3 regions of the Halomonas sp. DP5Y7-2 genome follow, and region 1 is predicted to be linked to each of the others. Evidence: predicted binding sites of a transcription regulator. Region 1 holds the regulator's gene; each other region holds the start of a gene.

Region 1 (10,220 bases):
CAATGGCACTCGCGGGTTCGTCGAGGTGCGCAATATCAGCGAGCACGTTCGCCACATGATGCGCGATGCACTGACCTCCTTCGCCCGCTTCGATACTGAGCTTGCGATGCAGGTGGTGCAGGAAGACGAGCGCGTCGACAGCGAGTATCAAAGCGCCATGCGATCGCTGATGACCTTCATGATGGAAGATGCGCGGTCTATCTCGCCAGTGCTCGCCATCATGTGGATTCTGCGAGCCCTAGAGCGCGTGGGTGACCACGCCAACAACCTGGCCGAGTACGTCATTTACCTGGTCAAGGGCCTGGATATCCGTCACGTCTCGCCGGACAAGATTGACCCGGATCTGCTGGACGACGACGCCTCGTCTTGACCTGAACGCCGCAAGCGGCGTCAATAGGCCGGCCCTGTCAGGGTCGTTGCCGGTACCCTGAACTGCGGGCCATCGTCGAGACGATGGCCCGCAGTCGTTATGGCCTTGTTGATGTCATTGCCAAGGATAGAAGTCATGCTGAATGCTATTGAGGCGGTTCGTCGCGGTACGCGGCTGGTCTATAGCCGTGGACTGCGCCGCTACGTCTTTCTTCCCATTCTGGTCAATCTGCTGGTCTATGCCGGCATGCTCAGCTATGTGCTGGGTGAGTTTGGTGGCTGGCTCGACAGCTGGATGGCCATGGTCCCGAGCTGGCTGGAGTGGCTCGACTGGCTGATCTGGCCCCTGTTCGTGGTCAGCCTGATCGTGATCGTGTTCTTTTCGTTCACCCTGGTGACCCACCTGATCGCTGCCCCCTTCTACGGCTTTCTGGCAGCGCGTGCCGAGGTCGAGCTGACGGGGCAGGAGCCCAGCGACGACCGCGGTTGGCTCAAGACCGGTGTTGATGCACTCGGGCGTGAACTGCTCAAGCTGGCGTATATTCTGCCGCGCATGATAGGCCTGTTCATCCTCAGCTGGATACCCGTGGTGAATCTGGTGGCACCGCTGCTCTGGGCGGCCTTCAGCGCCTGGACCATGGCGATTACCTATCTCGACTATCCGATGGACAATAACAAGGTCAGTTTTCCCGATATGCGCAAGCGACTGTCGGCGCGCTGGTGGCCGAGTATCAGCTTTGGCGGCCTGGTGACGCTGATCACCTGGATACCACTGGCCAATCTGTTTCTGATTCCCGGCGCAGTGGCCGGCGCTGTGCTGATGTGGGATCAGCACTATCGCCAACTGCCGGTGGTGCGTCGCTGATGGCGATCTGTCACCTGGCCGGTGCGGGATGTTGACAGGGTTGCCTGGGCTGGCCATCTACCTGTTGGCAGCGGTGGCCGAGATCGCCGGCTGCTTCGCGGTCTGGCGCTGGTGGAGGGCGGATGGTGCGGCCTGGTGGCTGTTGCCCGGTCTGTTCAGCCTGGCGTTGTTTGCCTGGCTGCTCAGCCAGGTAGACGCTGACTATGCTGGACGCGCCTTTGCCGCGTACGGCGGCGTGTATATCGCGGCATCGTTGGGCTGGATGTGGTGGGTGGAGCAGCGCCCCCCCGATCGCTGGGACATGATGGGGGCGGCGCTTTGCCTGGCGGGCGCTGCGGTTATCTTGCTGGGTCCCAGGAGCTGAAAAGACACAGTGCTGCCAGCCTGGCTTGAAGCGGGGCTGGTGTGTCCCTGGGGCGGGGTCAGGGCGAGGCGGCCGTCTGGCGGTTCTCCTGCACTCGGCTCGAGGGGAAGATACAGCGGAAGGTGGCGCCTTCACCCGGATGTGAGTCGATGTCGAGGCGCGCATCGTGGCGCAGCAGCACGTGCTTGACGATGGCGAGGCCTAGTCCGGTGCCACCGGTCGCCGTGCTGCGTCCCTTGTCTACCCGATAGAAGCGCTCGGTGAGGCGCGGAAGGTGCATCGGATCGATGCCGTCGCCGTCGTCCTCCACCTCAAGGCAGGCGCCATCACCATAGGCCCGCCAGCGTAGCTGGATACGTGCGCCATCGCCGGCATAGCGCACGGCATTGAAGGCCAGGTTGGAAATGGCACTGTGAATTTCCTTCTCACTGCCCTTGAGCCCACGCGGATCGTCGATGGACACCTCGATCTGCTGGCGCCCACCCGACAGCGCCTGCGCATCTCGCTTGACGGTCTGCAACAGCGTGGTGGGGTCGAGCCGCGTGTGGTCATCGCCGCCCTGATCGTTTTCCAGTCGCGACAGTAGCAGCAGATCATTGACCAGGTTCTGCATCCGACGGGTCTGGTTCTGCATCTGCGCCACCCCCTTGCCGAGCCGTTCGGGCAGCATGTCGGCCATGTCGCCGTAGGTCTCGAGATAGCCAGTCAGTACCGTCAGTGGCGTGCGCAGCTCATGGGAGACGTTGGCCACAAAGTCTCGGCGCATCTGTTCCAGGCGATGCAGGCGCGTGATGTCGCGCGCCATGACCAGGCGTTCATCGTCACCGTACAGGGTGATCTGGAACTGCAGCATCATGTTCTCGTCGATGGGCGATGGCAGGCTCAGCGGCTCACGATAGTCCCGCTCGTTGAAATAGCCGACGAAGCGCGGATCACGCAGCAGGTTGGTGATATGTTGACCACGGTCCAGCGCCGGCTTCAGGCCTAGCATGCGCTCGGCAGAGCTGTTCCACCATTCGAGATCGCCATGGCGATCCAGCATGACCACACTGTCGCGCATCGCTTCAGAGGACTCCTGGATACGCTGAAGCGTTGAGCGCAGACGTCGTTGGGTAATGCGCTGGCCCTTCTGGTAGCGATAGAGTCGATCAAACAGCTCGCCCCACAGGCCGCTGGCGGTGGGAGGTTCCTGCTGGGGACGATGGGTCAGCCAGTCGTGCATGGCGTGCAGGTTGCGCAGATGATAGGCGAGACCAAGCGTCAGGCCCGCTCCGACGCCGACACTCGTCAAGGAAAAGGGCCAGCCCAGCAGGGCGCCGATGCCGACCAGCAGGGTCAAGCGCCAGACTTCTCGTCTCCACAGTCGACCCACGTCAGCTCCTGGCTCCGTTCACCTATGTCCTCCTGTCTGCCGCCAGCCGTACAGGCGCTGTCAAGCCTGCGTGGAAGGGAGGCAAGACGTCACATCTTGGCCGAAAAACGGTAGCCGGTGCCGCGCACGGTCTGAATCAGCTGCTGATGTGGCTCGCCAAGGGCCTTTCGCAGGCGGCGAATGTGCACGTCGACGGTGCGTTCCTCGACGTAGACGTTGCCACCCCAGACCTGATCAAGCAACTGGCCGCGGGTGTAGGCGCGTTCCTGGTGGGTCATGAAAAACTGCAGCAGGCGGTATTCGGTGGGCCCCATCTCGAGCGACTTGCCGTCGACGCTGACGCGGTGGCTGACAGGATCGAGCTTGAGCCCGTCGACTTCCACCGGGTCTTCAACGCCTCGGGGAGTGGCACGACGCAGCACCGCTTTTAGACGGGCGACCAGTTCCCGGGGAGAGAACGGCTTGGTGATGTAGTCGTCTGCACCTGCTTCAAGCCCCTGAATCTTGTTGTCCTCCTCACCCTTGGCGGTGAGCAGGATGATCGGCAGCTCGGCGGTGGTTTCTTCCCGCTTGAGGCGGCGTGCCAGCTCGATGCCACTGGTTCCGGGCATCATCCAGTCCAGCAGCAGCAGGTCTGGCTGATCGTCCACGATAATCGCGTGAGCCGCCTGGGCATTGTCGGCCTCGAGGACCCGGTAGTCGGCCATTTCCAGTGCCACCGCGATCATTTCGCGGATGGGCGCTTCGTCGTCGACGATCAATACGGTCTTGGCTGTCATCCCGGGCCTCTTGTTCAGGGTCTTCCTATCAACGGTGACAGATGACACCACGTCAATGTGACATTTAGATGACATTGGCCGACCTGTCGAGCCCTCGACAGCTCGACAGGGTCATCCCAGGTCGGGATAGAGACTCAGCGCCAGGCCGGCAAACAGCAGCAGGCCCGACCAGTGATTGTTGAGAAAGGCCTGGAAGCAGCGATCGCGATCACGCTCCTTGATGAGTTTCTGTTGGTGGATAAAGGTAGCCGCCATGGCCAGCCATCCCAGCCAATAGAAACCGCCGATATTCAGCAGAGCGCCCGCCCAGGCCAGCAGGCCCAGCGTTGCCAGCTGCAGCAGCGCGATGATGCGAGTGTCCCAGCGACCAAACAGCACTGCGGTCGATTTGATGCCGATCTTGAGATCATCGTCACGGTCCACCATGGCGTATTCGGTGTCATAGGCCACCGTCCACAGTACATTGGCGGCGAACAGGATCCAGCCGACCGTGGGTACCTCGCCCAGCACGGCACCGAATGCCATGGGAATCGCCCAGGAAAAGGCCGCCCCCAGCACCACCTGGGGAAAGTGGGTGTAGCGCTTCATGAAGGGATAGCTGGCGGCCAGCACGGCGCCGATCAGCGACAGCCATACGGTAAAGCCGTTGGTCAGCCAGACCAGCACGAAGGCCGCTGTCAGCAGACCGACGAACAGGATCTTGGCTTCCTGCTCGCTGATACGCCCAGTCGCCAGAGGGCGGTGTTTGGTACGTTTGACGTGACCGTCGAAATGGCGGTCCGCATAGTCGTTGACGACACAGCCTGCTGCTCGCATCAGGTAGACGCCAGCGACAAAGATCAGCAGGGTGTCGCGGGCGGGAATGCCGTCCGCCGCTACCCACAGCGCCCACAGTGTTGGCCACATCAGCAGCCAGGTGCCGATGGGGCGGTCCAGACGCATCAGCGCCAGGAAGTCGGGAATTCGGGCGAGGCGTCCGGGGGGACGCAGCAGGGAGCGGTCCATCGTGGTCTCTCGAGGGCTAGTGGAAAGTCGCTGTCACAGGCATCGTGGCGGGCACGCTTCAGTCGTGTCCGCATCCGCTGGTGTGGCGTTGAGCGTCGAAACAAGACGAGACAGTTCATCCATGGGTGTCGCCGGGAGCGACCATTTGCTGCCAGGTCTGGTCAGCGCTTGTCGACATGACGGACCAAGCCTAGCGCGGGGAGACGGGCGTGACCAGTACAGCGCGGTCGCTGTCTAGCCTGGAGACGGGTCCAGTGACAGTGCCTCGGCCATGGCGGGCAGAAAGCTCTCTTGCACCAGCATCACCCAGCCCCCGTGGCAAAACAGAGAGCGCCGTTGCCAGATACCGCGGTATCCGTGGATAGGACGAGATATCCGGCTGATCTCGATCGGGCTGCGGCGAAGATCCGGCTGCTGAAACAGCCAACTGCCCAGCGAGTTTTCGCCAAGGCCGGCAAAGGGCGCCTGTTGATCGCTCACCCGTGGTGCCACTGAGCGTGCCACCACCCAAGGGACCTCGTCGACGCACAGCGCGACCTCGCGCAGCCAGGCCTGCTGGCCGGCCGCCAGTCCCAATGCCTCGGCCTCGTCCGGCCATGGCTGCCCCAGGTATTGGTCGAGCAGACGCACGTGAAAGCGTCCCTCGCCAGCGGCCGCCATCAGTCTCTCCGTCAGTGAGTCGCGGGAAGCCAGCCACTCCAGCCAGCGCTCAGAGATAGCATGCGACGATGCGGGGATGTCGCGCCACTCGGGAGTCGATCGCGGGCACTCGGGCTCGACATGGCAACGGGACGGGGTGACATGAGGATGCTGTGACATGGGGCCTTGAGGTCCTTGCTGCACCGGACGTCGTGCTCCGGTAGATGGGCGCATAGTGTACCATGGTGCACAGGAGTCACTCGCTGGAGCCCCCGCTGGGCACTCCGGTTTCTTGAATGACCGCAGGGCGGTCGTCGGCAGAGTCGAAGTACGTGATGCAAGCACCCTTGACCATCATCGGCACTGGCATGGCAGGCATTGGCCTGGTGCGCCAGGTGCGCGCACTGGACGCCCGGCGTCCGATCACCCTGATCACGGCCGATAGCGGCGATGACTACTCCAAACCCTTGTTATCCACGGGCTTTGCCAAGGGCTTGGCGGCGGATCGGCTGGCGGCCCGTTCGGCCCTGGAGCTGGCCGATCAGCTGAATGTGGTGGTGCGCCCCCATACCTGGGTAGACCGAATCGACACAGCGTCCTCGTGTCTGTGGATTGGCCAGGAACGGCTGCCCTGGTCGGACCTGGTGCTGGCTACCGGTGCCAGCCCTGTCGCTCCCTTCGCCATTCCGGCGGAGCTCAGCGGCCGCGTGTTCTCGATCAATGATCTCGATGACTACCGCCGCTTCTCGGCCATTCTTGACGGCCTGGAGCGTCCGGCGCGAGTGGCGGTGATCGGGTTGGGCCTGGTGGGCTGCGAGTTCGCCAACGACCTCCAGGCGGGCGGACACCAGGTCGTCATGGTTGGCCCGGAGCCCACCTTGCTGCCGAGGCTGCTACCCCAGCAGCCGGGCCAGGCGCTGGGCAATGCGTTTCGTGACGCTGGCATCGAGATCAGAAGCGGGCGCCTGGTCGACAGCGTAGCGCGTCAGGCTGCGGGCGATGAACAGGAGATCGTCCTTCGGCTCGATGACGGCCAGACGCTGAGCGCTGATCTCGTGCTGGTCGCTACGGGGCTCAGGCCCCGCAGCCAGTTGGCCGAAGCGGCGGGCATCCGTACCGGCCCCGACGGCATCCAGGTGGATCGCTATCTATCGACGTCCTGTCCGCGTATACACGCACTGGGAGACGTGGCATCGGTGGACGGCGTCAACGCGATGTATGTGCAGCCGTTGCAGGCATCGGCCAAGGCCCTGGCCGCTACCCTGTGCGGCAGCCCGACCCCGGTGAGCTACGGCCCATGGCCCGTGCTGGTCAAGACACCGCTGCTGCCGGTGGTGGCGTTGCCGCCGGCAAGTGAGCGAGTGCAATGGCGGATCGAGGCCGATGGCGATGACATCAGCGCCCTTGCCGAGGACGAACAGGGGCAGCTCAAGGGGTTTGCGTTGACGGGAAAATGCGTTCGTCGGAAAGTCGAACTGGCGCGGGCGGCACCGCCGTTGCTAGGCTAGGTTCGTTGATGGTGGCTGGGCCACCGTCGTTGAAGGTGCCATCGTTGCAGTGTGTGATACTGATTCTGATTCGTGTAACACGAATGGACGGTGTCACGTCGATGGATTTCGAGTGTCATCTCACCACAACAAGGATGCACTGATCGATCCGTGACGTTCATTGCCGGCATCGTATGGGAGCGTTGGCATGGCAGGACCTGGAAGGGTCCAGGTGGACACACGGACAGTGTTTCCATAACAATGATCCCGGTGCCATGGCACCGGGTAGTCAAGCCAAAATTAGGAGGGCTGTATGCGCAAGCCAGAACTCGCCGCGGCAATTGCCGAGCGCGCTGATCTATCCAAGGACAAGGCCAGCCAGGTGCTGAACGTGATTCTCGACGAGATCACCGGCAGTGTTTCCTCGGGCCAGGATGTGTCTTTGATCGGCTTCGGCACCTTTACCGTGCGCGAGCGTGCCGCGCGGACCGGCAAGAATCCCCAGACGGGTCAGCCGTTGAAGATTCCCGCCAGCAAGACAGTCGCCTTCAAGCCCGGCAAGGGCCTCAAGGACGCCGTCGCCCGCTGAGGCGACGCTTGCCATTGTCAGAAATGGCAGCGAATGGCTGATATCGCGGCTCGCTTGGCGGGCCGCGCCTTCCTATTCCAGCGTGAGGCAACATGACTCTGAGACTGATGTTGTGGCTGCTGGGTGTCATGCTGAAGCGGGCACTCAAGCGCAAGGCGCGCTTTCGTGAGCGGCTGGAAGAAAAAGGTGGGCTCGACTGGGGTATCGCGACAGAGGACCTGTCGATCGCTCGTTACTACCGCATGCGGCCCAGCGGTATCGAGACCCAGCGAGGACTCCCTGTCGACCTGGACCTCGAGCTGCGCTTCCAGGATAGCCAGACAGCGGTGAAGGTGTTGCGTCGGCCCACCCAGCAAGTGTTTTTCGACGCCATGATGTCGGGACAGTTGCGCCTGGTAGGGGACGCTCAGGATATGGACAGATTGCAGCGTCTGCTCAAGCATCTGTAGGTGGATGACGGCAACCATTGTGTGGCTCGTGATCGCGCGGAGCTGGCCCACCGACAGCGAGTGAATCTTGGCACCCTCATCCACCACACCTTGATCGTGTTACAGAACTTGATAGTGCTGCAGGCATTGAGGACATCCCGTTTCAGGGAGCATCACCCACCGTCTTCCTGCACGCTTCCCACGACATGCCTTATGGCTCTGCGCGGTCTACACCTGCCCATAGCGCCCAGCTTCTTCTCCCAGCCAGCGCCGGATCAGCGGGCGACTGGCCCCAGGATCGCGTGCCAGTAACGCGTCCGCCAGTGGGGTGATCTGTGGCAGCAGGTCGGCGTCGCGTTCCAGATCGGCAATCTTCATCTGGGCCAGGCCTGTCTGGCGGGTGCCCAGCACCTCGCCTGGACCACGAATTTCCAGATCCCGCTCGGCAATGCGAAAGCCATCGGTAGTTTCTCGCATCACCGCCAGGCGCTGCTTCGAGGTGTTCGACAGCGGCGGGTGATAGAGCAGCACGCAGTAGCTTTCGGTGCTGCCTCGACCGACGCGTCCACGCAGCTGGTGAAGCTGGGAGAGCCCGAGACGTTCAGGGTTCTCGATGATCATCAGGCTGGCGTTGGGCACGTCGACACCGACTTCAATGACGGTAGTCGCTACCAACAGGTCCAGCTCACCGCCCTTGAAGGCAGCCATGGTAGCGGCCTTGTCGGCGGCTTTCATGCGACCGTGTACCAGCCCGATGGACAGCTCAGGCAGGGCCTCTGTCAGCTCCTGATGGGTCACCTCGGCTGCCTGACAGGTCAGCGCCTCGGATTCCTCGATCAAGGTACACACCCAGTACGCCTGCCTTCCTTCGGCACAGGCGTTACGAATTCGTGCAATGACGTCGGGCCGACGCTCGTCCGGCACCACAGCAGTGGTGACCGGAGTTCGGCCGGGCGGTAGTTCATCAATCACCGACACATCAAGATCGGCATAGGCACTCATCGCCAGGGTGCGTGGGATCGGCGTCGCAGTCATGACCAGCTGATGGGGCGTCAGACCACCTTGCTCGCCTTTCTCGCGCAGTGCCAGGCGTTGGTGGACGCCGAAGCGATGCTGCTCGTCGATGATGGCCAGGCCAAGGCGGTCAAAAGAGACGTCATCCTGAAAGATGGCATGGGTGCCGACAATCATCCGCGCCCGACCATCGGCGATAGCCGCCTTGGTATCCAGTCGTGCCTTGCCCTTGAGCTTGCCCGACAGCCAGGCGACGTCGATGTCCAGAGCGATGAACCAGTCGCGAAACGCCCGATAGTGCTGTTCTGCCAACAGTTCCGTCGGCGCCATGATGGCGGCCTGGCAGCCTCCGGCAATGGCGGTCAGGGCGGCCATGGCAGCGACCACGGTCTTGCCTGAACCCACGTCACCCTGGACCAGCCGCAGCATGGGAGCAGGCTTGGCCAGATCGACGCCAATCTCGTCGAGCACACGCCGCTGGGCGCCGGTCAGAGAAAAGGGCAACTGCGCCAGAAAACGCGTCTTCAGACTGCGTCCGCTGGGCAAGCAAGGGGCGCCGTCGGACTGAATACGCAGGCGCACCTCGCGCAGGCTCAATTGATGGGCCAGCAGCTCTTCCGTGGCCAGGCGTCTGCTGGCCGGATGGCGGCCATCGCTCAGGGCGTCGACATCGCTGTCCGGGGGTGGGTGGTGCAGGGTCTTCAGGCTGTCCTGCAGTCCGACCAGGGAAAACTGTTGGCGAATGTCGTCCGGCACATAGTCGGGCAAGGCTGCTGGGTCGGCCTCGAGCATCGCCATGGCCTGGTCGATCAAGGCGCGCAGCCTGGCCTGGTGGAGACCCTCGGTGGTCGGATAGATGGGGGTCAGATGATCTTCCACGGGTGGCTCGTCACCCCCGATCAGGCGGTACTCGGGGTGGTAGATCTCCAGCCCCGTGGCACCGGCGCGGGCTTCACCGAAGGCGCGCACCCGTGTGCCTGGACGGAATTGCTGCTGCTGGGCAGGAGAAAAGTGAAAGAAGCGCAGGCTGAGAATGCCGCTGCCATCCTTCAGTCGCACCAGCAGACTGCGGCGCCGACCGCGGATGACGTCAGCGGCACTGACATCTCCCTCGACGACCGCTTCATGGCCCCCGCGCAGGGTCGCGATGGGGGTGATCCGCGTGCGGTCCTGGTAGCGCAGCGGCAGATGAAAGAGCAGATCCTCGACGGTCTCCACTTTCAGCCGCGCGAGCTTCAGTGCCAGCGCCTCGCCCACACCCTTCAGTGATGTGACGGCTTCGTTCAGGCGACTCACGCCGTCTCCTGGT
Region 2 (10,220 bases), on a different contig from region 1:
TGGTGCCGCTCCACGGACGGCTGCCGCTGGATGCTCAGCGGGCTGCCCTAAAACCACGGGCGGACGGCCTGCGCCGGGTGGTGCTTGCCACCGCGATTGCCGAGTCCAGCGTCACCGTGGACGGCGTGCGCACGGTGATCGATGCCGGGCAGCAGCGGGTGCCGGTGTTTGTGCCTCGCACGGGGCTGACTCGGCTGGAGACCCGGCGTGTCAATCGGGCCAGCGCCGACCAGAGACGAGGACGAGCGGGACGCCAGGGGCCAGGGCGTTGTTATCGCCTGTGGGCGGAAGAACAACCGTTACCACCCCACGGTGAGCCGGAGATCCTCCAGGCAGATCTATCCTCGTTGGCCTTCGAACTCGCCCGTTGGGGAGTGAAGGACGCGACCCAGCTTGCCTGGGTCACGCCGCCGGGGCGCGCCTCGCTGAAGGCCGGTCGCCAGCTGCTGCGACAGCTCGAGCTCAGTGATGAGCGGGATGGGCTGACGCCGCTGGGTCGTGCCGCTGGCCGTTGGCCCACATCGCCCCGTCTGGCGGGGATGCTGGAGCGGGCGAGCCTGCGTGACGAGGCCTCGCTGGCCCTTGCCTGCGCGCTAGCCGCCTGGCTTGAAGGGCGTCAGGGTAACGGCCGTCAGGTGGACCTCGAAGCGGTATTCATTGAGTTACTCAATGACTCACGCCCAGACCCCCACTGGCAGCGAGAAGCCAAGCGGCTGTGTGCTCGCGCGGGTGTCTCGCTGTCTGCAGCGAAACGAGCGGGTGACGGCGCGCTGGCTCGCATGCTGTTGCACGCGTTTCCCGATCGGGTGGCTCAGCAGGTAGCGGCGGGGCGGTTTCGACTGCGCTCTGGCGGGCTGGTGACGTTGCCCCAGGATCAGCCCCTGGCCCATGCCCCCTGGCTAATCGCGGTGGAGCTTGACGGTCGCGCCCGGGAGGGCAGGCTGTATCGGGCAGTGCGCACCGATGAGTCGGCCCTGGTGGCCCAGTGGCCGATACTGTCCGAGTGGCGTGAACGGGTCGAATGGAACGCCGACGCGGGGCGCCTCGAGGCAGAACAGGTACGGGGTATCGACGCGCTGGTGCTGGCGCGCCGTCCGTTGCAGGGCCCCCCAGGCCCCGCTGCCTGTCGTCAGGCGTTGCTGCAAGCCATCCACGACGCCGAACGCCTGCCGCTCAATGACGCCGCTGAGGCGCTGCGGCGGCGGGTGGCGTTGCTGCGTCAAAGCCACGATGGTCAGTGGCCTGCGCTGGACGACGAGACCTTGAAAGCTGAGCTGGACGAGTGGTTGGGGCCCCATCTGGAAGGACTGACGCGGATGGAGCAGGTGCATGCGTTGCCGTGGGAGCAGCTACTGCGCGAGCGCTTGCCCTGGCCGCTGGCCAGTCGTCTGGACGAATTGGCACCGACCAGGTTGACGCTGCCCAGTGGCGACAGCGCTTCCCTGCGCTACGAATGCGAGGGATGGGTAGGGCAAGCCGCTGAGGCGAACCCGTCTCAACCGTCTTCTCAACACCTTGCGCAACTGCCAGATGATGGGCCTGGCGAGGCGTATCGTGTGGTGCCGGTGCTCGCCGCAAAACTCCAGGCGCTGTTCGGCTGGCAACAGACGCCACGGATCGCCGAAGGACGGGTGCCGGTGCGTGTCGAGTTGCTGTCCCCGGCCCGTCGCCCCCTCGCCACGACCATGGATCTGGCGAGCTTCTGGCGCAATGTCTATCCCGAGGTGCGCAAGGAGAACCGCGGTCGATATGCCAAGCACCCCTGGCCTGAGGATCCGCTGACGGCTCAGGCGACCTCGCTGACCAAGGCACGCCTGGGCAAGACGTGACGGCATCACCTGGCGGCTGACGTCGGTGGGCAGGGCTAGAGGGCCCGATGGCCGCAGGAGCTGTCAATGGTGAGTGCTCAGGGCAATCCGCGTACCGTGGGCGATGACCTCCGCCAAGGGAGCCGGGGACGTCGTCTGACCGACCATTTCGTCGGTGACCTCTGCCCAGGTCAGGGTGGCGTGGGTGAACCCCAGTGGAGCGAGAGTGCGACTGATCCACGCGGTGCCGGTAAAACGCCAAGGGTCACCCGCGTCATCGACCAGCAGCGCCATCTGATCGTCGAGGTGAATCCTGACCAGATAAAAGCCCATATCGATGGAGTGGATCTCGATGGTGGGGGAACGGTCCGTCAGCGCCGTCAGGCCTGTCAGGGTCAGGGTGTCGGGAAGTGAGTGGACGGCGGATGTGGCGTCCGCGGGGAGATCGCTGGTGCGGTCCTCGGAGAATGGCATGATCGTCTCTCTCTGTGGGTGGCGTCGTGCGTGGGTGGCGTCGTGTAGGTGGCGTCGTGTGCGCGCCCGGCGTTGAGGTATCTCTCTTTTACTGTCGACCTGTTCCACTGTCGCCTGGCGATACTGTCCCGGCCTTGTCACGATGAAGGGCTCCGGGGCTGGGCTGGTGGATGGCCATGGGCCAGATATAGGCTGTCAGCGACAGCCAATAATGGGATTCAAGTGATTTCTTGCATAGTATGTGTACAGGAAATGTACATGCCTGGTCGCATGGGCGCCACTCCGTCATCCACCCGGTAGCCACCAGATCGCCACCCGGCACGACCTTGATCACGGTCGCGAGAGAGCGCTGAGGCGTTGACAGTCGGGCGCCCTGTCGCCACCATCGCCGGCTTTGCCGAATCTGTCCTGCCTGGCGTGGCGAGAAGTGGCCTCGGTATCGCCGTCTCGCGATCAAGCGCCATGTGATCACCAGCTCTGTCAGCATACGCCCAGTCACCAAGAGTCATGCCCATGGGGAACACCCTGACGCCCAAGCAACTGCAATCACTGGTCGAGACCCTCGACCGCGAGGCTAGAGCCAGTGACCAGTGGGGCAACGTCGCCAGCTACATTCCTGAACTGGCGTGCATCGACCCCCAGCAGTTTGCCATCAGCATCTGTACCTGCGATGGGCGTGAATATCACGCAGGTGATGCCCACACCGGCTTCTCGATCCAGAGCGTCTCGAAGGTCTTCACCCTGGCCCTGGCGCTTGGACGACTGGGGGCAGGCCTGTGGGAGCGGGTCGGGCGGGAGCCCTCCGGGCGTGCCTTCAACTCCATCGTCCAGCTGGAGATGGAAGACGGCATCCCGCGCAACCCGTTCATCAATGCCGGTGCCATCGTCACCACTGACGCAGTGCTCGGGCGCAACGCGCCTCGAGACACCCTGGGAGAGATTCTGCGCTTTCTGCGCGAAGCCTCCGGCGACGATGACATCCATATCAATGAGCAGGTGGCCCGCTCGGAACACGCCACCGGGGACCGCAACTTCTCGCTGGCCTATTTTTTGCGTTCCTGCGGCAACCTCACCAACGACTGTGACCGGGTGCTCGGCACCTATTTCCACCACTGTGCGATCGAGATGTCCACCGCCCAGCTGGCGCGGGCGACCCGATTTCTGTGCGGCGGCTTCGAAGGTCAGCGGATGATTGGTATCGAGCGGGTCAGGGCCATCAACGCGCTGATGATGACCTGTGGTCACTACGACGGCTCCGGCGACTTCGCCTATCGCGTCGGGTTTCCGGGCAAGAGCGGCGTCGGCGGTGGCATCATGGCGGTCGTCCCGAACGTTGCTTCCATTGCGGTGTGGTCTCCCGGGCTCGACCGTTATGGCAATTCGCTCAAGGGCACGGCCGCACTGGAAGGCCTGTCGAAGGCGACCGGCTGGTCCGTGTTTGCCTGAAGGATGGCCCCATGGACCAAGATCCATCGTTACAAGGAGCCTGACATGGCCACATCGAATGCCTCTGCATGTCCCTGCGGAAGCGGCCTGGCACTCGCCGACTGCTGTCAGCCACTGCACCAGGGAGGTACGGCGACCAGTCCCGAGGCGCTGATGCGCTCCCGTTATAGTGCCTTCTCGCTGGGGCTCGATGACTATCTGCGCCACAGCTGGCACCCGGACTGCTGCCCACAGGAGATGGGTACCTCAGACACCTGCTGGAAGCGTCTTGAGATCTTGGACAGCGGTGAAGAGGGCGATGCGGGCTGGGTGCACTTTCGTGCCACCTTCGCAGACGGACCGCGTGCACGGCAGCGCTGGGGAGTGCTGGAAGAGCGCTCACGCTTCGTTCGCTACCAGCAGCGCTGGGTCTACCTGGATGGCGAGCCCAGCGTCACCAGACTCAAGCCGGGACGCAATGACAGCTGCCCCTGTGGCAGTGGGCGGAAGTTCAAGCAGTGCTGCGCCTGACATTCATGGTCGTTGCATCGAGGGTCCTCGCCTCGGCGGCATGTTGGGCATTTCGGCTAAACGCATCCGCTGCATGCCTCTATCCCACAGCAACTATCCTACAGCAACGCAAAAGGCCGCCCTCGGGCGGCCTTTTGCAGGTTGGCGGACGGCGTACGTGCCGCCCGCAGGTGCTCAGTCCTTGAGCATCGGCAGGTCGAGGCCGTTTTCGCGGGCGCATTCCTTGGCGGACTCGTAACCGGCGTCGGCGTGGCGCATGACGCCGCTGGCCGGGTCGTTGCGCAGGACGCGGGCCAGGCGAGCATCGGCGTCATCGGTGCCATCGGCAACGATGACCACGCCCGCGTGCTGCGAGAAGCCCATGCCGACACCGCCGCCGTGGTGCAGTGACACCCAGGTCGCGCCGCCGGCCGTGTTGGCCAGGGCGTTCAGCAGCGGCCAGTCGGATACCGCGTCGCTGCCGTCCATCATCGCTTCGGTTTCGCGGTTGGGGCTGGCAACGGATCCTGAATCCAGGTGGTCGCGACCAATCACGACGGGGGCCTTGAGCTCGCCGTTCTTGACCATCTCGTTGAAGGCCCGGCCAAGACGAGCCCGGTCCTTCAGGCCGACCCAGCAGATACGCGCGGGCAGTCCCTGGAAGCTGATGCGCTCGCGGGCCATGTCGAGCCAGTTGTGCAGGTGCTCATCGTCGGGGATCAGCTCCTTGACCTTGGCGTCGGTCTTGTAGATGTCCTCCGGGTCGCCGGACAGGGCTGCCCAGCGGAAGGGACCGATGCCCTGGCAGAACAGCGGGCGAATATAGGCCGGTACGAAGCCGGGGAAGTCGAAGGCGTTGTCGACGCCTTCTTCCTGGGCCATCTGACGAATGTTGTTGCCGTAGTCGAAGGTCGGCACGCCCATCTTCTGGAACTCGAGCATGGCGCGAACATGCACCGCCATGGACGCCTTGGCGGCCTTGACGACCACTTCCGGCTCGGACTTGCCGCGGGCGACGTATTCGTCCCAGGTCCAGCCAGCAGGCAGGTAGCCATGCAGAGGGTCATGGGCGCTGGTCTGGTCGGTCACCATGTCCGGCTTGACGCCACGCTTGACCAGTTCCGGCAGCACCTCGGCAGCGTTGGCACACAGGCCAATGGAAACCGCCTTGCCCTCGCTGGTGTAGCGAGCGATGCGTGCCAGGGCGTCGTCCAGGTCGCTCGCCTGCTCGTCCAGATAGCGGGTGCGCAGGCGGAAGTCCAGGCTGGACTGCTGGCATTCGATGTTCAAAGAGCAAGCGCCGGCCAGGGTGGCGGCCAGCGGCTGAGCGCCGCCCATGCCACCGAGACCTGCGGTCAGCACCCAGCGGCCCTTGAGGTTGCCGTCATAATGCTGGCGGCCTGCCTCGACGAAGGTTTCGTAGGTGCCCTGGACGATGCCCTGGGAGCCGATGTAGATCCACGAGCCCGCGGTCATCTGGCCGTACATCATCAGGCCTTTCTTATCGAGCTCGTTGAAGTGCTCCCAGTTGGCCCATGCCGGCACCAGGTTGGAGTTGGCGATCAGGACGCGTGGGGCATCCTTGTGGGTCGGAATGACCGCCACCGGCTTGCCGGACTGGATCAGCAGGGTCTGGTCGTTCTCCAGGCGCTTGAGCACCTCGACGATCTTGTCGAAGCACTCCCAGGTACGTGCCGCGCGACCAATGCCACCGTAGACCACCAGGTCTTCAGGACGCTCTGCCACGTCCGGATGCAGGTTGTTCATCAGCATGCGCAGCGCCGCTTCGGTCAGCCAGCTCTTGCAGGACAGCTCGGTGCCGGTGGGGGCGGCGATCTTGCGGGTCGGGTCGTGACGATCGTTCTTGGGGGGTGTGATCTGGTTCATGGGGTCACCTTGAATGTGGACAGATAGGGGGAAACGATGGCTCGGTCAGTGGTCCGACCGGGTCAGCTGGTGGACCAGTCGTGCGGCAAGGCGTGCGGTGCGCTGGTCAATGTCATACGCCGGGTTGACCTCCGCGATATCGATCAGGCGGAGCTTGCGTGAACGGCGCAGGAATTCGAGGATCGGTTCCAGGTGGGTCAGGATGACCCCGCGTGAGGCGGGAGCACTGACCCCGGGAGCATCGCTGGCCGGGAACACATCCATGTCGATGCTCAGGTAGACGTGATCGCAGTCGGCGACGAGTCGCTGGACATCGCGCTTGATGAAGGCAATACGGCTATCGCGAAATTCGCGGTCTTCTACCACCAGCGTCTTCAGGCGAGATGCCGTATGGAACAGGGCGCGGGTGTTTGCAGCCTGGCTGACGCCAAGGCAGGCGTAGCGAAATGGCCATCGACGGCTGGCGCAATCGGCGGCGATCTGGGCGAATGGGGTGCCCGAGGACGTCAGCTCGCTGGGATCGCGCAGGTCAAAGTGGGCGTCGAGATTGATGATCGCCACGCAGGACCGACGCTGCTGCTGTGCCAGATGATCCGACAGCCCACGCCAGCTGGCGTAGGCCACCTCATGACCACCGCCCAGCACGACCGGCAGATGGCCTCGATCAAGCAGCTCGGTCAGGTGCTCTCCCATGCGCTGCTGGGCATGCTCCAACCCGTCGCCGTGGCAGGCCACGTCGCCGGCATCGTAGACGGGGGTGTCATGGTGCCAGGCCATGGGGCCCAGCGCCTGGCGGATGGCGGTCGGGCCTGCTGCAGCGCCGATACGGCCCTTGTTGCGCGCCACCCCTGCGTCGCTGGCAAAGCCGGTCAGTACGGTGCCCGCAGCGGCATCCGTGTGATAGGCGGTTATCCGCTGATGCCAGCGCTCGCTATTCGGCTCCGGGTCGATACGCCCTTGCCACAGGCTCATGTCCGGCGTGGCATGGGCTGGCTTGATCACGGCAGCTTGATCATCCATGGGTCAGCACTCCTTCCAGCACGCGATGCCTGAGTCTTCCTGGCTGAACGGCGTAGGCCAGTTCCGCGGGTCGTTGTACGTCCCACACGCACAGGTCGGCGATGGCCCCCACGGTGATACGCCCAAGACCCGCCGTGCCGATGGCCGTGGCGGCGTGGGCGGTCATGCCGGCCAGGGCTTCCTGGGGTGTCAGCCGCAGCAGCGTGCAGGCCATGTTGAGCATCAAGGTCGGCAGCATGATGGGGGAGGTGCCAGGATTGGCATCCGATGCCACCGCCATGGCAACGCCCGCGCGGCGCATGGCATCGATGGGCGGATGCTGGGTCTCACGTAGCGTGTAGAACGCCCCCGGCAGCAGGACGCCCACCGTGCCGGCCTCGGCCATGGCGGCGATGCCGGCGTCGTCCAGGTATTCGATGTGGTCGGCAGACAGACCGTGGTGTTCGGCGACCAGGGATGCGCCGCCCGACAGCGATAGCTGTTCCGCATGAGCCTTGACCGGCAGGTCGAGTGCCCGAGCCGCCTCGAACACGCGCAGACACTGCTCCCGGGAGAAGGCGATACGCTCGCAGAAGACATCCACCGCATCGACCAGGCCTTCGGCGTGGGCCGCGGGCAGAATCTCGTTGCATACCAGGTCGATGTAGCCGTCGGCATTGCCGTGATATTCCGGCGGCAGGGCGTGGGCCGCCAGCAGCGTGGTGCTCACCCGTACCGGCAGTTCGCGGCCAAGGCGACGAGCGACCCGCAGCATCTTCAGCTCGTCGTCGGTCGACAGTCCGTAGCCGGACTTGATCTCCACGCTGGTCACACCGTCGTCGATCATGGCGCCAAGGCGCGTTGCGGCTGTCGTGAACAGTGCCGCTTCATCGGCGTCTCGGGTGGCCTGTACGGTGCCAAGGATACCGCCGCCACGTCGCGAGATGTCCTCATAGGAAGCGCCTTCAAGGCGCAGCTCGAACTCGTCGCTACGCTGGCCGCCGTAGACCAGATGGGTGTGGCAGTCGATCAGGCCTGGCGTCATCACACCGCCACTGCCCATGTCGATGCAGTCAGCCTGTTGTGCCTGATCCAGGCTATCCATGGCGCCCATGGCGGCGATGCGTCCGTCCTCGACCTTGACCCAGTAGCGTCCTGGCTGGGTGGTCAGGCCATCAAACAGGCTGAGGTCGCGCCACAGGCGTGAAGGGTGTTGGGGTTGGGATGTAGTAGCCATGAAGAGCTCCCGTGTCGTAATGTATATACAAATAAGCGGTCCGGAGCCTTTCGTCAAGCCAGGCGTTTGCTTGCAAGGTCCTGTCCTTTGGCTAGGAGTAGAGCGTTAAGTCACGGAAATCGTAAGAGAAAGGCAGGCTCTGGAAGAGCTGATGGGTGCCCCTTATGGGTTGGCTTAGACCATGGTCTAGAGCCGAACAACGGTTGCTGCGGGGCGAATAATCGGCAGGGCAGAAGCGGCGCCATAACGGCGCAAGAACGCTAGGAGAGGACGTGAATCATGGGCGTCTTATGGATCTTATTGGACTATAGTCTAAAGGCGGTCTCCGGTGGTGTTTTGCCACTATAGCGTCATAGCTGTATATACAAACTACGTGACGCATCGCGACGTCGACGACACTCCTGCGAGGCTTCCTCCATGGCGACGACTCCACACTCTTCAGCCAGCCGGCAATCGCCCGGGCTGTTGCTGTTCAAGCTGCTGGTACCCAGTGCCATCGGCATCTTCATCTTCTTCATCCCGGTGACCTGGGCAGGGCGCTCAACCATACCGCTGGATCATCTGGTGACGGCGGCTCGCGCGGGTCTCGGTGATGGGGCGAGGTACTATGCGCTGGCGCTGATCGTGGCTGGCGCCGCCTATCCGTTGATCAAGGGCGAGTGGCGGCGCAGCGCGACCGATATCGTGTTCACCGTGCTCAAGCTCCTGGGCGTAGTGGCGGCGGTGCTGACCATGACCTCCGCTGGCCCCGCATTGCTGCATCAGCCGGACATGCTGCCATTCCTGTATGACAAGCTGGTCATTCCGGTCGGGTTGATCGTACCCATCGGCGCGATCTTTCTGGCGCTGCTGCTCAGCTATGGCCTGCTGGAGTTGATCGGCATCCTGGTCCAGCCGGTCATGCGACCGCTGTGGCGGACGCCTGGACGCAGCGCCATTGATGCGGTGGCGTCCTTTGTCGGCAGCTACTCCATTGGGCTGCTGATTACCAGTCGTGCCTATGCCAGCGGGCAGTATTCCGCCCGGGAGGCAGCGATCATTGCGACCGGCTTTTCCACGGTATCGGCACCCTTCATGATCATCGTGGCCAAGACCCTGGGACTGATGGAGGTGTGGAACGCGTTTTTCTGGCTGACGCTGGTCATCACCTTCATCGTATCGGCGGTGACCGCAAGGCTCTGGCCGTTGTCGCGCATGGACAATCATGCCTCCGATGGCGAACCGGAGGCCCAGAAGGGCGACCGCCTGGGCCTTGCCTGGCGCACCGGGATCAAGGTGGCTGAGCAGGCGCCGCGGCTGAGCGCCAGCGTGCGCAAGAACCTGGCAGAAGGGCTGGTGATGGCGATCAGCATCCTGCCGTCGATCATGTCGGTGGGACTGCTTGGCCTGCTGGTCGCCAAGTACACCCCCGTCTTCGAGTGGCTGGGCTGGTTGTTCTATCCGATCGTTGCCCTGTTCGGCATCGAGCATGCCCAGGAACTGGCCCAGGCCAGCGCCGCAGGACTTGCTGAAATGTTCCTGCCGGCGCTGCTGCTGGGTGGCGACGCCGGGATCGATTTCGTCGCGCGCTTTTCCGCCGGCGTGGTCTCGATCTCGTCCATTTTGTTCTTCTCTGCGTCGATTCCCTGCGTGGTGGCGACGCGCATTCCCATCACCCTGTGGCAACTGGTGGTCGTATGGGCCATTCGCGTGGCTCTGACGCTGGTGCTGGCCATCCCCATGGGCATGTTGCTTCAGTAGACGCCAATCCATGGTGTAGCTCGAAAACGACGAAGGCCGGATGCCATGCATCCGGCCTTCGTCATTTGGGGGAGCGGCCAACAGCCCTAGAGGCCTGTATGCAGTGGTGCCCTAGTCCTTCCAGGCAGAACGCAGCGTGT
Region 3 (10,220 bases), on a different contig from region 1:
GCAGCAAGCGCGCGCTGACGGAAGATGTGGTGACGGCGGTGTTTGCCCAGGTGGTGGCGGTAGATCCACTGCCTCGCAGTGCGGCCGCGCTGGAACAGCGCATCGCCGCTGTCGAGCAGGACATGCTACCCCGTGCCGAGAGCATGGTGGCGGTGCTGGAGCGAGCGCTCAAGGGCCATCTGGCAGTGACCAAGGCGTTGAAGGGCAATCTCAGTCTCTCGCTGGCACTGGTATACAGTGATCTCAAGGCACAGATGCAGCGCCTGGTGCATCCTGGGTTCGTCACGGCGGCAGGACCATGGCTGGAGGCGTATCCGCGCTATATGGAGGCGGCTCTGGTGCGTCTGGAGAAGGCCCCAAGGGAGCGTTCTCGGGATCAGATGCTGATGCAGGCGGTGCAGGACTTCGAAGCGAAACTGGACGCCAGGCGTCAGGCGGACAAGCGCGGCGATGTCGAAGATCCTGCGTTGGTGGAATTCCGCTGGTGGATCGAGGAACTGAGGGTGTCGCTGTTTGCCCAGCAACTCGGTACCGCCATGCCGGTCTCAGAGAAACGCCTGGCGAAACGCTGGGCAGAGCTGACAGGTCGGGCCTGATTCGGTCCGACATGAGCGCCAGCTCGAGTAGTGAGCCAATGACGTTGCTTCGTGCAGGCGTTGGCCGCAACGATGGAGCGTGACGTGAATCTAAGCGGTCGTTGATAGGCCGCGACAGCAAGGTGGCATGCAAGCTGCCCGATGAAGGAGAAAGGCATGACCCCAGCGAAGGTGCTGATTACCGGCAGCGGACTCTATACGCCGCCAAATGCCATCGATAACGATGCGCTGGTGGCGTCGTACAACGCCTGGGTGGATGCCGAGAACGCGCGCCAGCAAGCCGCTATCGACGCCGGAGAGCGGGAGCCGCTTGCCCATTCAAGCAGCGAGTTCATCGTCAAGGCGTCCGGTATCCAAAGCCGCTATGTGCTCGATGCCGAGGGCATCCTGAATCCCGAACGGATGCGTCCCCAGCTGGACGAGCGTGCCAATGACGCCCCGGGTATCCAGTGCGAGATGGCCCTTGCGGCGTCCCGTCAGGCGCTGGATAGCGCGGGTGTCGCAGCGGCGGATATCGATCTGGTGATTGTGGCCTGTTCGAACCTTGAGCGCGCATATCCCGCGGTGGCGGTGGAGCTGCAGCAGGCGCTAGGTGCAGGAGGGTACGCGTTCGACATGAACGTTGCCTGTTCGTCAGCGACCTTCGCCATCGACAACGCCGTCAATGCCATCCGCGGCGGGGGCGTGCGGCGCGCACTGGTCGTCAACCCCGAGGTGTGCTCCGCTCATCTCAACTTCCGCGATCGCGACAGCCACTTCATCTTTGGCGATGCCTGCACCGCGCTGGTCCTGGAGAGTGAGGAGGTGGCAACCGCTGCGTCCTCCTTCGAGGTGGTCGGTACCCGGCTGCTGACGCGGTTCTCCAATGCGATTCGCAACAATGCGGGTTTCCTCAATCGGGTGACCGACAGCGATCCGCTGGCGGTGGACAAGCTGTTCGTGCAGGAGGGACGTCGGGTGTTCAAGGACGTCTGCCCGATGGTCGCCGAACTGATTCGAGATCACCTGTCCAGTCTGCAGATCACGCCCTCGTCGGTGTCACGGCTATGGCTGCATCAGGCCAACCGCCATATGAATGATCTCATCGCACGTCGTGTCCTCGGCCACGAGCCTGAGTTGGATCAAGCGCCGATCATCCTTGATCGTTACGCTAATACAAGCTCTGCTGGTTCGGTCATCGCTTTCCATTTGCATCATCAGGATCTCGAACCGGGTGCCTTCGGGGTGGTGTGTTCCTTCGGCGCGGGCTACAGTGCGGGCTGCGTCGTGATTCGACGACGCTGAGACAAGCCCTTGCCAGGACGGCAAAGGTGGAGTGCCGCGGCGACCACCTATTCCCGATGGCGGTCGCCAACCCCTGGATCCAACGGCGGACGCCGGTTGCGGTCCAGGTGGCTGGTCACAGGGCCCATAGCGCGACAGTAGAAGACGCAGGGAAACAACAATCGGTAGTGTGCCTCGACGACACGGCATGCTACGGGTGAATGGCAAGCCTGTCTGGCGATGCCACATGCTGTAGGAGGGTTCGCCAGGTCAGGCGGTGATGTCGAGCGCTGGCGCCCTCAAAGTGATGATGGTGACATGGACAGGCAATGGAGGCAGTCGAAAATGAACGCTAATGAATGCGGTGTCCTGAGTAAAAGTGCGCCGAAGGGCGTTGTGGTACTGGCAGCCGCACTGGCGGTCAGTGGATGCGCCAGCAGCGGTGTGAATAGTGAGCCTAACCCGGCGGATCCCTGGGAAGGCTTCAACCGCCGCGTGTTTGCCTTCAATGATGTCCTGGATCGGTATGCGCTGAAGCCGGCTGCTCAGGGCTATCGCTATATCACCCCGGACCCGCTGGAGCGGGGGGTGAGCAACTTCTTCGACAACCTCGGTGAAGTGCGCACGGTGCTCAACAGCCTGCTGCAAGGCAAGCCCGCCAATGCCGGCAATTCCAGCATGCGGTTCTTGATGAACACCACCTTTGGCCTCGGGGGCCTGCTCGACCCCGCCAGCCATGCCGGCTTTACGGCCGATACCGAAGACTTCGGTCAGACCCTGGCGGCCTGGGGTGTCGGCGAGGGGCCTTACGTGGTGCTGCCGTTCCTCGGCCCGAGCACGGTGCGTGACACGGCAGCGCTGCCGGTGGACTGGTACTCGTATCCGCTGACCTATGTGGAAGACGACACCGTGCGCTATTCGCTGCGCGGGCTCGAGCTACTGGACGCCAGGGCGCAGCTGCTTGACCAGGAAGACCTGATTCGTGGCGACCGGTACAGCTTCATTCGAGATGCCTGGCTGCAGCGCCGCATGTTCGAGGTCAACGATGGCCAGCTGGGTGAGGACAACTTCATCAACGATGATTTTGACTACGACGAAGATGCGTTCGCCGAGTAAGGCCGCGTGACCATGCTAGCTGCCAAGCCACTGATCGGTGTCATCGACCATCCGGGCCGTCATCGCGACGCCCTGGTGGATGCCATTGCACGAGACGGCCTGGCGGTGTTCGCCGCGGCGAGTGCAGCAGAGCTGCCTGAGACGACGGCACTGGTGGTGGCCCATTCGCTGGCGGTGCCGAGTCGCGAGTGGATGACCCTGGCCGAGCGCTGGCCGACTCTGGTGGTGAGCGAAGATCGTCGCGACGACGACCTGCTGAAGGCGGTGGATGCCGGACTGATCGATTACGTGATCGAGCCCCTGCGTCACGCTCACTTGCTGCGGCGCATGATACGTCGGGTGGTCGATGTCAATCGCCTGGCCCGAGAGCGCGAGCAGGACCGGCTGCGTCTGGAAGAGCTCAATGAAAGCCTGGAGACGCACCTGGCCATGCTGCGGCTGGATCAGCAGGCGGGGGGGCAGATTCAGCGGCGAATGCTGCCCGTGCGTCCACAGCAGCTCGGCAGGGTGGGGTGTGACTACTGGTTGGCACCATCGCTTTATCTGTCCGGCGACTTTCTGGATATCCAGGCGTACAATGAGCGGTATACGTTATTCTACTTTGCCGACGTGTCGGGTCACGGTGCTTCTTCCGCCTTTGTCACGGTGTTGCTCAAGTACCTGTTCAACCGATGGCAAGGCGAGTGGAATGGAGAGGCCCCGGAAGCCTTGCCGCCGAGGTGGCTGGCGCAACTGAATCGGGAACTGCTGGATACCGGGATCGGCAAGCATGCCACCCTGTTTGTCGGCGTTATCGACCAGCAGAAGCGTTATCTACACTATTCATTGGGGGCCCAGCTGCCGATGCCATTGCTGAAAACGAGCGAAGGTGTGGTGACGCTGGAAGGAGAAGGCATGCCAGTCGGGCTGTTTCCTGACGTGTGCTACCCGACGCTTGGCTGTGACCTGCCGAGCGATTTTTCTCTATGGCTGTGTTCTGACGGCGTGCTGGAGTGTTTGCCGGGGGCTAGCCTGGAGGCGAGATTGGACGAATTGCAGCAGCGGGTCGCCGGCAGCGATTCATTGGATACGCTGCGACGAGGCTTGGCCTTGGGCACCTTGTCCAGTGATGAAGAAGCGCTCGCCGACCCCACCTCGGGTCGCGAAGAGCTGCCTGACGACTTGACGATCATGTTGGTGAGCGGGTTTGGCGATGAAAGTGCATGAAGGCCGCCTGAAGGCAGCATTTGATTCTGGTGTGTTCGTGCTCAAGCTGTGTGGCGATGTCCGCCTCACGCTGTGCGCAACACTGGACCATCAAGCCCAGCAACTGGCACAGACGCCGGGGCTGACGGCTGTCATGATTGACCTGCGGGATGCGAGCAATGTGGACTCCACGGCGCTGGGCTTTCTCGCCAAGGTCGCCATGGCCCTGCGGGGCAAGCTCGAACAGTCTCCGACCATCGTGGCCGACAACCCGGACGTCAAGCGCATGCTGGAGGTGATGGGCTTCGGCAGCTTCTTTACCCTGGTCGAACGGCCCATTGCCGAAGTCGACGAACTGCAGGAATTGCCCGAGGTAGCGGCTGATGAAGAAGGGTTACGTCAGCGCATTCTCGAGGCCCATCGTATTCTGATGCGCATGAACGAACACAATCAGGAGCAATTTCAGCCCCTGGTGGAAATGCTCGAAGCGCAGAGCGAGAGCGCGCACAAGGCCTGATGTCGGCGCGTCAACGGGTAGCCTGTTATTCGCAGGGCTGGTGTCGCAGCCCCAGTGTCTAAACGTGAGTCTGGGGCTGGTGTGTTGCCAATTGGCGTGCCCAGGGCGTCACGCAGCCCGGTTTGGTACCAGAACCAGAGCCAGAACCACAAGCGTTTCAGCGTTGACCTCGCGAGGGCGTAGCTCGACCTGCCGCGGGCCAGCGCCCCGGACTTTCGCTCATGTCCTTGAACGACTTCCGGAGCGTTGGCCACATACGGCCGGATCAGCTGCTGCGCAGGTCAGCGAGCAGGGTTTCCAGCTTGCGCTGATCGGCCATGAACTTGCGAATGCCCTCTGCCAGTTTTTCGGTTGCCATGGCGTCCTCGTTCATCGCCCAGCGGAAGTCGGCCTCGGACTGCGGTTCCGGCGGGCGGGTCTCGGCGTCACTGGCGGTCAGTCGACGAGGCAGGTCGCCTGATGCACTCTGCAGTTCTTCCAGCAGGTTGGGCGAGATCGTGAGGCGGTCACAGCCTGCCAGCGCCTTGACCTCATCGGTATTGCGGAAGCTGGCACCCATCACGATGGTGGAGTAGCCGTGCCCCTTGTAGTGGTCATAGATGCGCTTCACCGACTGAACGCCAGGATCGTTGTCGCCGGAGAAGTCGGCGTCGGGCTGCTGCGCCTTGTGCCAGTCCAGAATGCGGCCGACGAAGGGGGATATCAGGGTGACACCGGCGTCGGCGCAGGCTTGAGCCTGAGCGAAGCTGAACAGCAGGGTCAGGTTGGTTCGAATGCCTTCGCGCTCGAGTACCTTGGCGGCACGAATGCCTTCCCAGGTCGATGCTACCTTGATCAAGATGCGCTCGGCGCCGACACCGTGGCGGCCATAGCGTTCGATCAGTGAGTGAGCGCGCGCCAGGGTCGCATCGGTGTCGAACGACAGCCGTGCGCTGACCTCGGTAGACACATAACCGGGTACCAGCTCACTGATTTCACTGCCGATTTCGACCGCCACCGCATCCAGGGCGTCGTCAATGTCGTTGGCTTCCTTGGCAATCGCGGCCAGACGTGCGCGTCGGTCGTCGTGGCCGGCGGCCTGCAGGATGAGCGAAGGGTTGGTGGTGGCGTCGGTGGGCTGGAAGCGACGGATGGCGTCCAGGTCCCCGGTGTCAGCGACCACGGTGGTCATCGCTTTCAGTTGATCGAGCAGATTATCTGCCATGCAGCTCTTCTCCAATGTCAGAAGGTGTCGGTGGGCTGGTGTTACTGTATCAAGCGGATGAGATTGACAACAGCCGCGAGCGCTGCCGAGCGCGAGGGAGTGAGGCCGTCGGCACATGGCCTGGCCCTGGTGCGACCCACCGGTCGTCGCTGCGGCATATGGGTTGTCCTGTCATCTATCATCGTCTGGCGACGGCGAAACGCCTCGTCGTCTAGACGTCTTTCTATTGTCATGGAGTGTCCGTGTCTTTGAATGCTCGACGAGTGGCGCTGCTGGTCGCCGCCAATACTGCACTTGCCCCCTTTGCGATCGATGCGTATCTGCCCGCCATGCCGGCGCTTGCAGAGACGGTCGGGGCCAGTGTTCACCATACCGAGCTGTCACTCAGCGTTTTCATGGTGGGCTTTGCCGTAGGTCAGCTGACCTGTGGCCCTCTGTCGGATCGGATCGGGCGAAAGCCGGTATTGCTGGCAGGGCAGATCCTGTTTCTTATTGCCAGTCTGGTGATTGTCAGCGTCGATTCGCTGACCGAACTGCTGGTGTGGCGGTTCGTCCAGGCGCTGGGGGGAGGGGCGTGTGTGGTCAATTCCGCGGCGATCGTGCGGGATTGCTTCAGTGGCCGCGAAGCCGCCAAGGTGATGTCGACCATGGCCATGATTCTGATGCTGGCGCCACTGGTAGCGCCTATGGTCGGCAGTCTGCTGTTGTATGTGGCGGACTGGTGGCTGATCTTTGTCTTCCTGGCCGTCTATGCCGCCTTCCTGATGTGGCTGTTGGGTGCCTTTCTGCCAGAGACTCGCCCAGTGGACGCGCCGGTCGCATCGCCACGGCAGGTGCTGCGTAACTATCTCAGTGTGCTGATCGATCGTCGGGCCATGGGCTACATCCTTGCTGTCGCGGCATCCTTTGCGGGAATCTTCGCCTTTGTGACGTCGTCGCCCTTCCTGTACATGGAACACTATGGACTGTCGCCGGCAGCCTACCCCTTTGTGTTTGGAGCGAATGTCGTGATCATGGCGCTGTCGAATCGCGTCAATATCCGGCTGCTGCGCAGGCGCACCCCACAGCAGAATCTACGGCTGGGCCTGGCGATTCAGCTGGTCGCGGCCTGCGGCTTGATGGCCTTGGTCGCCACCGGACTGGACTCGATCTACACGGTCGTGCCGCTGGTGATGACCTTTCTTGGGGTGGTCGGCCTTATTTCCCCCAACGCCATCTCCTCGCTGCTGGAGCGTTTCAGTCATATGAGTGCCACGGCCACGGCGCTGCTGGGCAGCATCCAGTTCAGCAGCGCCGCACTGTCCGGTGCCTTGGTCACGGCCTTTGAAATCGACTCGGCCTGGCCGATGGTCATCGCCATGGTCACGGTCGCCTTGATCGGGAATGTGGGGCTGCGTGTGCTGGCGGGGCGCCCCCCTAAGCTCGATGAGGTGGTGTCGTGATCGATGCAGCATGGAGCTGCCTGCTGCAGTGGTGGGCGCTCAGTGAACTGACCTTTGGGACCTGGCTGTGGGTCGGTGGGGTGCTGGCACTCGGGTGCTTCGTACAGCGCACCACCGGGTTTGGCATGGCGGTGGTCGGGGCGCCACTGATACTGCTGAAGGCTCCCGCCATGGTGCCGGTGGTGCTGGTGGTCTACGGCTTTCTGGTGTCGTGCCTGGTGGTCAGGCGCTATCGTCGCGAAGTGGCGATGGGTGACATCTCCATGGCACTGGTCGGCAAGGTGCCGGGCACCTTGCTGGGGGTGTGGTTGCTGTTGATCGCCCCCATGGCAACCCTTGAAGTCATGATCGCCGCCATCGTGCTGTTCGCCGTGCTGGTCACCCTGTTCAAGCTCCGCCTGCCGGTCAATCGCAGCTCGCTGTTCGGTGCGGGATTTCTCTCGGGAATCTTTGGCGCCGTCGCGGCGATCGGAGGTCCTCCCATCGTCCTTTTGATGCATGGCATGCCGATGGATCGGTTGAGGGGCAACTTGGCGGCCTTCTTCCTGATATCGTCGCTGATGACGCTGGCAAGCCTTGCCGCCGTGGGCAAGGTGCCGCTGTGGTTGCTGGCGGTCAGCCTGAGCTTTCTGCCGATGGTGTTGGTGGGCCATGGGCTGGGGGCCGCGCTGGCGCCAAGACTGCCGAGACGGCTGTTGCAAGGGGCATCCTTGACCCTATGCGCTGCGGCGGCGATTGGACTGCTGTTGAGCTGATCCCCTCTGATCGCGCCGGCGACAACGCCGCCCGCTGCCGCAAGGCGACGGGCGGCGTTTTTTTAGGGGAGGGCGGAGGAAGTGTGGCGACCGGTGTCTCGGGAGCCGAGACGGAATGTCAGCCGTTGGGACACGCCTGTCAGGTATTGCGTGGTAGGGCATATTGCGTTTCGAGGTGGGCTGTCATGAAGCTGTCATTTTTCTGCGGCATTGTGTGCATCGCGAAGGTTGACCATCTCATCATCAGGAGACTTCTCCATGAATCGCATCCTCAAGACCACCGCTATCGCTGCTGCCGTCATGGGCGTGGTGGGTGTCGCTCAGGCACGTGACCAGGTCCGCATCGTGGGCTCCAGCACTGTCTACCCGTTCGCCAGCTACGTGGCAGAAGAGTTCGGCGCGACTACCGACTTCCCGACGCCGGTCATCGAATCCACCGGTTCCGGTGGTGGTCTGAAGCTGTTCTGCTCCGGCGTGGGTGACGATACCCCGGATATCACCAACGCCTCGCGTCGCATGAAGACCTCCGAGTTCGAGACCTGTGAAGCCAACGGTGTGACCGACATCACCGAAGCCTTCATCGGCTATGACGGCATCGCCTTCGCCCAGTCCGCCCAGAATGACGCCATGGACGTGACTCGTGAGCAGATGTTCATGGCCCTGGCCGCCAAGGTGCCGGTCGACGGTGAGCTGGTCGACAACCCCTATACCAAGTGGAGCGAGATCGACCCGTCCCTGCCGGATCGCGAGATCGCAGTCTACGGTCCGCCCACCACCTCCGGTACTCGCGATGCCTTCGCTGAGCTGGTAATGGAAGCGGTCTCCGAGGAAATGGACGCCTACGGTGGTGAGGGCTACACCGACATCCGTGCTGATGGCGCCTTCATCGACGCCGGCGAGAACGACAACCTGATCGTTCAGCGCCTGGCCGAGAACACAGCGGCCTTCGGCATCTTCGGCTACTCCTTCCTGGAAGAGAACGCCGACACCCTGATCGGCTCCAACATCGACGGTGTCGCACCGACCCCCGATGCCATCGGCAGCGGTGAGTACCCGGTGTCGCGCTCGCTGTTCTTCTACATCAAGAACCAGCACGCCGATGACGTGCCGGCGATGTACGAATACGCCAACACCTTCATGAGCGAGCAGATGGTCGGTGACATCGGCTACCTCAAGGGTATTGGCTTGATTCCGGCCCCTGAGGCGGATCGTGCAGAGGCTCGCAGCGCCGTCGAGAGCCAGACTAGCCTCGAGCTGGCCGACCTGAAGTAAGGGACCCGGGTCCCGATCACGCCGGCCGGCATCCTCGACAGGGTGTCGGCCGGTACACGTTCCAGCGAGTATGCGCTCGTTTTGGCACATAACTCCGAGAGACACCCATGCAGACCAATCAACTCCTGGCGATGTTCAGCGGCTCGCTGCTTCTGCTCGGTCTGATCGCCTACTTCCTGGCCCGCGGCAAGGCGGCCAGGGTCCGAGCTTCAGGCACCTCCATGTACGCCCAGCCCGATCAGTACGGCTGGTTCACCGTCATGTCCACGGCGGGTCCGGCTCTGGCGGTAGGCGCTGTCGGTAGCTTTGTCATGCTGCTCGTGGGCGCCGAGATTCCGCCGCTGCTGTTGCTGGCAGGTAGTCTGGTCGTTGCCTGCGCCGGTCTGGTGATCGGTGTCGCCATGGTGCGTCCCGACTTTCACGCGCGTCAGGCGATCGAGCGGGTGATCCGCTTCTTTCTGGCCGGCGCCGCGCTGATCTCCATTTTCACGACCCTGGGGATCCTCTTGTCGATCGTCTTCGAGGCGATCCGTTTCTTCCAGATGCAGAGCTTCTGGGACTTCATTACCGGTACGACCTGGAATCCGGGCGCCAGCTTCCTGGCGGCGGCAGGTCGTGCAGAAGAAGGCGCCAGCGCCGCGCAGTTTGGTTCCGTGCCGCTGTTTGCCGGCACCTTCATGATTACCTTCATCGCCATGCTGGTGGCGATTCCCATCGGCCTGCTGGCTGCCATCTACATGGCTGAATATGCGCCGCCCAAGGTGCGTACCTTTGCCAAGCCGGTGCTGGAAGTCCTGGCCGGTATCCCCACGGTGGTGTACGGCTTCTTCGCTGCCATTACGGTGGCGCCGATCATCGTCGGGATTGCTG

Evidence for each region. Region 1 encodes PhoB, which activates phosphate uptake and scavenging genes when phosphate is short. Its sites were predicted from a motif close to TGTCATANNNNTGTCANA; they were not measured.
Region 2: KUW18_RS18925 (DUF6482 family protein) is a predicted target of PhoB. The motif match lies at 2,407-2,424, and genes of this name have one in related genera.
Region 3: KUW18_RS12570 (PstS family phosphate ABC transporter substrate-binding protein) is a predicted target of PhoB. The motif match lies at 8,260-8,277, and genes of this name have one in related genera.

The regions. Positions count from the first base shown of each region.
Region 1 covers NZ_JAHVHY010000003.1:342,173-352,392, reverse strand. The annotation lists gene phoU (phosphate signaling complex protein PhoU) at 1-370, shown strand, start outside; gene cysZ (sulfate transporter CysZ) at 506-1,234, shown strand; gene KUW18_RS05135 (YnfA family protein) at 1,263-1,598, shown strand; gene phoR (phosphate regulon sensor histidine kinase PhoR) at 1,657-2,970, opposite strand; gene phoB (phosphate regulon transcriptional regulator PhoB) at 3,060-3,749, opposite strand; gene ubiA (4-hydroxybenzoate octaprenyltransferase) at 3,861-4,754, opposite strand; gene KUW18_RS05115 (chorismate--pyruvate lyase family protein) at 4,989-5,573, opposite strand; gene KUW18_RS05110 (FAD-dependent oxidoreductase) at 5,729-6,901, shown strand; gene KUW18_RS05105 (HU family DNA-binding protein) at 7,194-7,469, shown strand; gene KUW18_RS05100 (hypothetical protein) at 7,562-7,918, shown strand; gene recG (ATP-dependent DNA helicase RecG) at 8,126-10,207, opposite strand; gene KUW18_RS05090 (hydrogen peroxide-inducible genes activator) at 10,204-10,220, opposite strand, start outside.
Region 2 covers NZ_JAHVHY010000011.1:36,914-47,133, reverse strand. The annotation lists gene hrpB (ATP-dependent helicase HrpB) at 1-1,829, shown strand, start outside; gene KUW18_RS18925 (DUF6482 family protein) at 1,893-2,282, opposite strand; gene KUW18_RS18920 (glutaminase) at 2,796-3,728, shown strand; gene KUW18_RS18915 (YchJ family protein) at 3,774-4,238, shown strand; gene hutU (urocanate hydratase) at 4,413-6,104, opposite strand; gene hutG (formimidoylglutamase) at 6,150-7,124, opposite strand; gene hutI (imidazolonepropionase) at 7,117-8,340, opposite strand; gene KUW18_RS18895 (YjiH family protein) at 8,758-10,080, shown strand; gene hutC (histidine utilization repressor) at 10,192-10,220, opposite strand, start outside.
Region 3 covers NZ_JAHVHY010000006.1:83,889-94,108, forward strand. The annotation lists gene hrpA (ATP-dependent RNA helicase HrpA) at 1-596, shown strand, start outside; gene KUW18_RS12535 (beta-ketoacyl-ACP synthase III) at 753-1,880, shown strand; gene KUW18_RS12540 (VacJ family lipoprotein) at 2,205-2,975, shown strand; gene KUW18_RS12545 (PP2C family protein-serine/threonine phosphatase) at 2,988-4,181, shown strand; gene KUW18_RS12550 (STAS domain-containing protein) at 4,168-4,677, shown strand; gene tal (transaldolase) at 4,943-5,881, opposite strand; gene KUW18_RS12560 (Bcr/CflA family multidrug efflux MFS transporter) at 6,124-7,323, shown strand; gene KUW18_RS12565 (sulfite exporter TauE/SafE family protein) at 7,320-8,078, shown strand; gene KUW18_RS12570 (PstS family phosphate ABC transporter substrate-binding protein) at 8,337-9,350, shown strand; gene pstC (phosphate ABC transporter permease subunit PstC) at 9,458-10,220, shown strand, end outside.